Regions from separate parts of the Jeotgalibaca arthritidis genome, predicted to be linked through region 1. Evidence: predicted binding sites of a transcription regulator. Region 1 holds the regulator's gene; each other region holds the start of a gene.

Evidence for each region. The regulator Rex, encoded in region 1, represses fermentation and respiration genes when NADH is low (regulators of the CRP and FNR family bind a similar motif). The targets are predictions, from matches to a motif close to TTGTGAANTANTTCACAA.
Region 2: the regulator Rex is predicted to act here: its motif matches at 1,247-1,264, upstream of G7057_RS08955 (CidA/LrgA family protein).
Region 3: the regulator Rex is predicted to act here: its motif matches at 1,529-1,546, upstream of adhE (bifunctional acetaldehyde-CoA/alcohol dehydrogenase).

What each region holds. Positions count from the first base shown of each region.
Region 1 covers NZ_CP049740.1:1,345,986-1,349,270, forward strand. Annotated here, with positions in the region: gene G7057_RS06940 (ABC-F family ATP-binding cassette domain-containing protein) at 1-843, opposite strand, end outside; gene G7057_RS06945 (redox-sensing transcriptional repressor Rex) at 1,165-1,794, shown strand; gene G7057_RS06950 (YdiK family protein) at 1,828-2,034, opposite strand; gene G7057_RS06955 (CPBP family intramembrane glutamic endopeptidase) at 2,071-2,742, opposite strand; gene groES (co-chaperone GroES) at 2,954-3,238, shown strand; gene groL (chaperonin GroEL) at 3,265-3,285, shown strand, end outside.
Region 2 covers NZ_CP049740.1:1,775,155-1,778,439, forward strand. Annotated here, with positions in the region: gene spxA (transcriptional regulator SpxA) at 1-288, shown strand, start outside; gene G7057_RS08950 (LysR family transcriptional regulator) at 337-1,233, opposite strand; gene G7057_RS08955 (CidA/LrgA family protein) at 1,420-1,815, shown strand; gene G7057_RS08960 (LrgB family protein) at 1,808-2,515, shown strand; gene G7057_RS08965 (lactate oxidase) at 2,550-3,285, shown strand, end outside.
Region 3 covers NZ_CP049740.1:1,999,593-2,002,877, forward strand. Annotated here, with positions in the region: gene tgt (tRNA guanosine(34) transglycosylase Tgt) at 1-675, shown strand, start outside; gene yajC (preprotein translocase subunit YajC) at 745-1,083, shown strand; gene G7057_RS10105 (post-transcriptional regulator) at 1,037-1,393, shown strand; gene adhE (bifunctional acetaldehyde-CoA/alcohol dehydrogenase) at 1,623-3,285, shown strand, end outside.

The DNA.
Region 1 (3,285 bases):
AGCAATATAGTCTTCTAATTTAGCAATTTCGCCTTGTTGTTTTTCGAATTGTTTCATTTCTTGCTCTAATCGGGCTGCTTTTTCTTTTAAGTAAAAGGAATAGTTGCCTTTGTAATAATGGATGCGATTGCGGCTAATTTCGTAGACACTGGTGGCCACTTTATCTAAAAAGTAGCGATCGTGAGATACGATAAGCAAGGTGCCACGATAAGCGATTAGGTAGTTTTCTAACCAAGCTAATGTATCAATGTCCAAATGGTTAGTTGGCTCGTCCAAAATAAGTAAATCATTTTTTTCGAGTAGGATTTTTGCAAGTGCTAGGCGTGTCTTTTGACCGCCGGAGAGTTGCGAAACAGGTCGTTGGTGGTCTTCCTCGTAAAAACGGAAGCCGTGTAGAACTGAACGGATTTCTGACTCGTAGCCGTAAGCATTCTTTTCTTGAATTTCTTGTTGCAAGCTATCATACCGTTTTAGAGCTGCTTCAAAGGCTAGAGTGTCTTGCATCAACGTTTCATCGGTCAAGGCATGGGCTGCTTCTTCAGCTTCTTTCGTTAGTTTAATAATAGGTTCGAAGACCGACAACATTTCTTCCCAAATGGTATTGTCGGAATCAACTGTACTGTATTGGTCTAAGTAACCAATACGGAGATCTTTTTTCTTGGCAATCTTGCCTTCATCTGTGGGTTCAAAATCAGCTAGTATTTTTAATAAAGTCGATTTACCAGCACCGTTACGGCCGACCAAGGCAATTCTCTCTTGATCTTGAATGGTAATTTGAATATTTTCAAATAGGACTGTTGAACCGAAATGACGCGCAAGATTTTGGCCTTGCAATAATATCATAGGTGTATCCTCTTTCTCTATATAATGGTCGTTAAAATGTCAAATAAGAACATGCCATTTCATTTTATCATAGAATTTTAACAAGAGATAGGAACATTAATAGAAAAGCTAATGATTGTGAATAATGTCGCTACTTTTATTTAAAGCTTATTAAAATAAGGAAAACAAAGAATTTTTTTCACAAAAAGATACAAATTAGAGCAAAATACTAGATATTTCACAATGTGGTGCTATAATGTTATTATGTATTAGATTGCTAAGATTATGTGATTATTCTTTTTTATATAGATTTAAAACGTTATGCTGAAAGGGAGCGTTGTAATGTCAACAGAAATACCAAGAGCAACTGCCAGACGGTTGCCAATTTATCACCGTTATTTGAGATATCTGCATAACGCAGGAAAAGCAAGAATTTCATCAAATGAATTAAGTGAAGCTGTCAAGGTGGACAGTGCGACTATCCGTCGTGACTTCTCTTATTTCGGTGCTTTAGGAAAAAGAGGATACGGTTATGATGTGGAGTATCTACTTGATTTCTTCAGTAAAACATTAAACCAAGACCGATTAACAAACGTTGCTCTTATCGGAGTAGGTAATTTAGGTCATGCTTTATTAAATTACAACTTCCACTTGAGCAATAATGTGCGCATCAGTTGTGCTTTTGATGTGAACGAAGAAATTGTTGGCAAAATCGTTAGTGGTGTTCCTGTTTATGATATGTCTGAAATGATTGAACAACTACGCATCCAACAAATCGATGTTGCCATTTTAACAGTCCCTCAAAATGTTGCTCAAAAAGCGACTAATGATTTAACTGAGGCTGGTATAAAAGGTATCATGAACTTTACTCCGATTCGATTATCAGTTCCAGAAGATGTTCGTATTCAAAATGTTGATTTAACGAATGAATTGCAAACATTGATTTATTTCTTAGATAATAATATTTCCTAATAAAAAACAGTTAAGCTGCGGCTTAACTGTTTTTTATTTAGGATCGATATTTTTCTTGATTTTATAATACGTATCAAGCATTCTAATGCCGTTAACAATATTATTTGTAGCGAATAGAATACTTAGAATAGCTAAAAAGCCCCAGCCTGATGTGTTGACACTATCAACGGCAAAGTAGACAAATAGCAAACCAAAAACAAATTTCATACCGATTTGGATGAGAATATCTTTTAAAGTCATGAGATTCCTTTCTAAACAAACATAAATAATAAGCGGTTATTGAAACAGCTCAGGGAAATAAAGCGGTAAGCTGGCATAAGCATTCATTAAAGCATGCGCCATGATAGGGGTAAAGATGTTATTGGTTTTAAAGTATAAATAGCAAAACCATAATCCTAAAGACCCGTAAACAAGCATATGACCATCAAAGTGGATAAAGGCGAACAACAATGAGCTGATGACAGCTGATCCGACAATTCCGACACTTGATGAAGAGAGTTGGGCAAAAATCGCTTTTCTAAAGACAAATTCTTCCATGATTGGTCCAAATAAAACAATCATAAAAATTAAGAAAGGATAGTCACTAGCGGTGTCTAACAAGGTTTGTGTATTGACCGATTCAGAAGAGACGTTAAAGACAGCCATTTCAATTAGAGACGTTACAATTTGAAGTACAATTGAGCCGACAAATCCAATTAATCCCCATAACACAATCTTTTTAGTAGGTGCAGATGGTTTATCCGTTAGTTCTGTTGAAGGAGTCCATTCCTTAGTTCGGTTGAGTAAAATCATCCCAATTGTTCCTAAAAAGGCAAATAAAATGGTTAAATTCAACCTCATTTCAATTTGACGATTTTCTAGGAATAAAAACATTAAGGGAAGGGGTAATAGCTGAGCAGCGATGTAAACAAAAATAATTTTAGTCGCTGTAGAAAGTTTCTTTTTCATAAATCTCACCTTTCTGTTAAAGTTAAAAAGCAAGGATGCTTTTTCTTCAATAACGTGAAGTTTAAAGTCTATATGAAAGTATATCACAATTTTAAAAAAAAATAATAGTTTTGTCTTGCATTCACTAGTAGATTTGATTAATATAGAGTCATAGATTAGCACTCGTTAGATGAGAGTGCTAATTCAAATGATAGATTATGGAGGGATATTTGTGTTAAAACCATTAGGAAACCGCGTTATCATTGAAGTTGCTCAAGAAGAGGAGCAAACAGTCGGAGGGCTGGTGTTACCATCTTCAGCACAAGAAAAATCACAAACAGGTATTGTGATTGCAACGGGCGAAGGACGAGTAACTGACAACGGTACAAAGATTGACATGGTTGTTAAAGAAGGGGACCGTGTTCTTTTTGAAAAATATTCCGGTACCGATATTAAATACCAAGGCAAAGATTATCTCGTTATTAAAGAAACAGATGTCGTTGCAATTATTGACTAATTAAATTGATGAGGTGAATAGAAATAATGGCTAAAGATATTAAATTT
Region 2 (3,285 bases), 430 kb from region 1:
ATTGAGATCAAAGGTATCTTAAAAATGACAGAAGAGGGAACAGAAGAAATTATTTCTACACGTTCGAAAGCATTCCAAGAAATGAACGTGGATCTTGACGATTTACCGTTAAATACTTTGTTTACGTTAATTCAAGAGAATCCTGGTCTGTTGCGACGTCCAATTATTTTGGATGAAAAAAGATTACAAGTGGGCTACAACGAAGATGAGATTCGTCGTTTCTTACCTCGTGAGGTACGCGCAATCGAATTAAAAAAGCCCAAGAGTTGGCAAACTTCTACTAATTAAACCATAAAAACCATGTCCGATAAGTCGGTCATGGTTTTATTTTTTTTATTAAGGACGAATCATAAAGTCTTCTTGAATGACAGCCATTAGTGCATCATTGAATTGCTGTTGAATTAAGGAGTGTTTAGACTCAATATTAATAACGAGGCTCACATAAAATTTAGGCGCATCTTTCAATTTTACTTTCACTAAATCTTTACGGTCATCTAGTAGTATCTCCGACATAAACGCAATCATGTGAGTTGATGCAGCGATTGTTTGCACAGTTTTAATTTCTTTTGCATAAACAATATTTGGCTCTTTAATGTGGTTGGCTTGGGTCCATTTTTCAAAAATACGTTGATGGGTGTAACCTTCTGAAAGAGAAATAAAGACCTGGTCTTTAATATCTGTTACAGAAACAATCTCTCGATTAGCCAAAGGATGGTTGGCTGATACCCACAAGCTCATTTCTTCCTCACGTAAAAGTAGCTGTTTGATTTTGTTTTGCATAATAAACGGTGTCGGATGTCCAAGAATGGCAATGGGCACTTTTTCTTGTAGAATCAATTTCAACATAACGTCTGAGCTTTCTTCTTCAACAAATTTTAAAGAGGGAGTAAATCGACTTATTTTTGGTAATATTTGTGGCAAAAAGTGGCCGCCAATCGTAGGTAAAAAGCCAAAATAAACAGCCTCCATTTTGATATCTTTGATTTGTTTTTTTGTTTGCTCGATAATTTCAAGAATTGTTTCAGCGCTTTTATATAATAGCTGACCGCTAGAGGTCAATTCCATCCGCTTCAAGGTTTTTCTTCTGTCAATTAAGATAGTGTCTAGTTCGGTTTCTAAACGTTTTAAAGCCATTGAGATGGACGGCTGTGAAATATAAAAATGATCAGCGGTTGCTGTAAAACTGAGACTTTCAGATAGGTGATGAAAATAGATTAAGTCTTGTAAATTCAAAGTCATCTTCCTTTTGTGATTTTATTAACATAAGTGTTATATATAAGCTTGCGGTAAGTCATAAATTTTATTTATCATATCATAAAGAAGCGATATGAGACAATTTATAAGTACCGTGCTAAGATAGATGTGTTAAGAAAAACGGTTACAAAATAAAATTGTCATACAAGATATGGAGAGAATGTTGTGAAAATTATTAAGCAATTATTTTGGATTTTTCTCTTTTCACTGCTAGGCGAAATCGTGTCTAAAGCCATTGCAAGTGTTGTTGCAATTCCAGGTAGTGTGATAGGAATGGTATTACTATTTATAGCCCTTCATTTTAAATGGTTAAAAATGGAGAAAGTAGACGAAGTTGGAACTTGGCTAACGGATAACATGGCGATTTTCTTTGTTCCAGCTGGTGTAGGATTAATGACTAACTTCGATGTTTTAGCTGAGGTATGGTATCAGTTATTGATTATTATGGTGGTGACTACCGCAATTATGATGTGGTTCGTTGGTAGTCTCGTTCAAAAGATTAAAGCTGTCACAGATAAAAAAGATCAGCAGCTTCAAGAAGGGAGTGACGCTAATGTTTGATGCTTTGTTAGCGAGTCCTTATCTATGGGTGAGTTTGACGGCCGGTTTTTACTTAATTGCAGCTCAGCTACATAAAAAGTGGCCGATACCCTTGTTTAACCCCTTGCTGTTTTCAATTGTAGTCATTATTGCATTACTGTTGATTACGAAGATTCCTTATGAAACCTATCAATCAGGTGGTTCTCTCATTGCAACCTTTGTGACACCAGCAACTGTTGCTCTAGCAATTAAGTTGGAAAAGAACTTTATTTACTTAAAGAAAAACTATATTGCTATTTTAAGCGGGATAGTATCTGGTGTCGTTATTCATACGCTAATGATTATCGGATTCGGTTTATTGTTTAAGTTTGATGTTGAAATGGCATCTACTTTATTTCCAAAATCAATTACGACAGCCATCGCTGTTGGGGTATCTGAATCACTAGGTGGCATCGTTTCCCTAACTGTGGCCGTCGTTGTCTTTACCGGAATCGTTGGCGCTGTGATTGGACCAACCTTGTTCCGTTTAACAAAGATAACAGATCCTGTTGCACAAGGTGTAGCCTTTGGATCATCAGCACATGCTATGGGAACAGCTAAAGCCATTGAAATTGGAGAAGTTCAAGGCGCTATGTCGGGCTTGTCAATCGTAGTAACGGGGATTGTGGTTGTTGTTTTAGCACCATTTGCCCAACCCCTCATTCAACTTATTTTTGGATAACATAAAATAACTTTAAAAAATGGAGGAATTAATTATGACAATCGAACAAACAATTAAATATGAAGCACCAACTGTTGTGCAAGATATTGAAGTCGTTAATACGTATGAATTGGAAGACCGCGCACGTGAAGTGGTTCCTGCAGGAGGATTTGGCTATATCTCTGGTGGATCGGGTGATGAATATACATTAAGACAAAATACAAAATCTTGGAATAACAAAGGGATTGTACCGCGTGTATTAGCAGACGTTGAAAATCCAGACCCTTCAACATCAATTTTAGGACATGACATTAAAGTACCATTCATTATGGCACCAATCGCTGCTCATGGTTTAGCCCATGAAACAAAAGAAGCAGGAACTGCAAAAGGTGTATCAGAATTTGGAACAATTATGTCGATTAGTGCTTATTCAGGTGCTAAATTTGAAGAAATTGAAGAAGGATTAAATGGTAGTCCACGTTGGTTCCAAATCTATATGAGTAAAGATGACGAATTTAACAAAAATATTATTGATGAAGCAAAAGCAGATGGTGCAACTGCCATTATCTTAACAGCTGATGCAACATTAAGTGGTAACCGTGAGACAGATATTCGTAACAAATTTGTTTACCCATTCGGTATGCCAATCGTTTCTCGTTACCTAACGGGATCTGGTAAAAATATGTCATTGAATAATATCTATTCACAATCGAAACAAAAAATTAATCGTGATGATGTGAAGTTCTTGAAAGAATATTCTGGATTGCCTGTCTTTGTTAAAGGGATTCAAT
Region 3 (3,285 bases), 650 kb from region 1:
AGCTATGATTATATCAAGCGATCTGTTGAACGGACAAGTCGTTGGGCAGAGCGTGGCTTGAAGGCTCATAAAAAGGCAGATCAACAAGGCTTATTTGGTATTATTCAAGGAGCAGGTTACAAAGACTTGCGTATGCAAAGTGCTAAGGACCTCGTTGGCATGGATTTCCCAGGCTATTCTATCGGTGGTCTATCTGTTGGTGAAACAAAAGAAGAAATGAATGAGGTTTTGGATTATATTACGCCTGTTATTCCAGACCATAAACCAAGGTATTTAATGGGTGTTGGTGCACCAGATTCGTTAATTGATGGTGTTATTCGTGGAGTCGATATGTTTGATTGCGTGTTGCCAACGCGAATTGCGCGTAATGGAACATGTATGACAAGTAAAGGCCGCTTAGTCGTTAAAAATGCCATTTATGAGCGTGATTTCCGTCCATTAGATGAGAACTGTTCATGTTATACGTGTCAAAACTATACACGAGCTTATATCCGTCATTTATTTAAAGCAGATGAAACATTTGGTCTTCGTTTAACGAGTTACCATAATCTACACTTCTTAATTAATTTGATGACACAAGTTCGTCAAGCCATCATGGATGATAACTTGTTAGAATTCCGAGAAGCCTTTATGGAAGAATACGGCTATAATCAAAAAAATGCTAAAAAATTCTAAAATAACTGGTAAGTAAGCTCTTACTTTGGTAAAGTTTGATGTATAGATTAAATTAATGGAGGAATTAACATGCCACAAGGACTAACAATGATTTTATTTTACGGACTAATATTTGGAGCAATGTACTTCATTCTAATCCGTCCTCAAAAGAAACAACAAAAGAAAACACAAGACATGCTAAATGAAATTAAAGCTGGTGACAGTGTGATTACAATTGGCGGATTACATGGTGTTGTTGATGAAGTCGATACAACGAAACAAACTGTTACACTAGACTGTGAAGGTATTTTCTTAACATTTGAGAAACGAGCTATTTCACGCGTTGTCAAAGCATCTACTGTTTCAACAGATGCAGGTACCATTGAGGCAGACGAAATCGTTCAAGAAACAGAAGAAACGAACGAATAGTTCTTATTCAAAATGGAGTGAAGAGCGAATGGCTGAAGAAAATACTGATTTCTATGAAGAATTGCGTCCATGGTTTGAATTAAAGGTATCGGAATTTTCTAAAGAAGGTTATTCGAACATTGAAACAGATGATCTAATCTTATGTTTTAAGAGCTTTGTCTGGAAACATTCCATACCGTCCTATTATTATCAGCAAGTAGCCGATATTCTTAATGCATCTGTCAATCAATACTTTGATTACAAATCGTTAGAAGCACAAGTTTATAATGTATCGTCACTTGAGGAAATAAATTTTGAAGAATTTTTTTAAAAAGCTGAAAAGAGTCGCAAATTTCAAATTGCGACTCTTTTTTTATCTGTATTGTTCATTTAATCACAAAAGCGCTTTCATTGCTATTAAATAGACAATGAAACAGTTTCGCTGTTATATAGGCGTTTGTTATACTTGTGAATTATTTTACAAAAGGGTATTTACTTTTGAAAACACCTGTAATATAATAACTTGTGAAAAGAAGAACAAAAAAAGGGGATGACTTTTTATGGCAGAAGTAAAAGTAAAAGACGTTCAGAAAACATCACAAGATATTATTAATGGTCTAACAACTAAAGGGTTAAAAGCTCTTGAAAAAATGGAACAATTAGACCAAGAAAAAATAGATAACATTGTTAGACATATGGCGTTATCAGCGCTTAATCAACATATGGCATTAGCTAAAATGGCCGTAGAAGAAACAGGGCGTGGTGTTTATGAAGATAAATGTTTGAAAAATATTTATGCTTCAGAAAATATTTGGCATAACATTAAAAAAAATAAAACAGTCGGCATTATTGAAGATAATGAAGTTGATCAAATTATTAAAGTTGCAGCACCACTTGGTGTACTTGCAGGGATTATACCAACAACAAATCCAACATCAACAACAATCTTCAAATCACTTATTTCGATGAAAACACGCAATCCAATTATTTTCTCTTTCCACCCAAGTGCAGAAAAGTGTTCGATTGCAACAGCTAAAGTGCTGTACCAAGCAGCGCTTGAAGCTGGTGCACCTGAAGATTGTATTCAATGGATTGATGGTGTTTCAATGGAGAAAACAAATTTATTAATCCACCATCCAGATGTAGCAGCTGTCCTTGCAACAGGTGGATCAGCAATGGTAAAGGCAGCTTATTCAACTGGAAAACCAGCTCTTGGTGTAGGACCGGGTAACGTGCCTGCATATGTTGAAAAAACAGCTAATGTTAAAAAAGCGGTCAACGATTTGATTGTTTCAAAAACATTTGATAATGGCATGATTTGTGCTTCTGAACAAGCAGCGATTGTCGATAAAGAAATTTACGACGAGGTTAAACAAGAATTCATTAAGAGACGTGCTTATTTCGTGAAAGAAAAAGAAATCGCTAAGTTAGAAGCTGCGATTATGCGTGAAGACAAACAAGCAATTAATCCGCAAATTGTTGGGATGCCAGCTGTTAAGATTGCTGAATTAGCAGGTATTAAAGTGCCAGAAGATACAAAATTGATTATTGTTGAATTAGAAGGTGCAGGAGCTGACTACCCATTATCAAGAGAAAAATTATCACCTGTGTTAGCAATGATGAAATCAAACTCAACTGACCATGCCTTTGACTTATGTAAGGCGATGCTTGATTTGGATGGTCTTGGTCACTCAGCGTGTATTCACACAACCGATGATCAGTTGGTTGAAGAATTTGGGAAACAAATGAAGGCGTGTCGTATTTTAGTGAACTCACCAACTGCTCAAGGTGGTATCGGTGGACTATACAACAATAATATTCCATCATTAACACTTGGCTGTGGTTCTTACGGAAGAAACTCTGTATCTGGTAACGTTTCTGCCTTTGATTTACTAAATATTAAAACCATCGCTAAAAGGAGAAATAATATGCAGTGGATTAAAGTTCCTGACAGAATTTATTTTGAAGAAAACTCAGTTCGCTACTTACGTGATATGAGAGACATTGAACGTGTATTCATCGTTTGTGATGATGGCATGATGAAACTAGGTTATGTTGACATTGTACTTGAGCAACTAAAACGTCGTAAAAATAAAGTAGTTTATACAATTTTCTCTGATGTTGAACCAAACCCTTCAACGAATACAGTTAATCGTGGAACTGAAAAAATGCGAGATTTCAAGCCAGATACGATTATTGCAATCGGTGGTGGTTCACCAATGG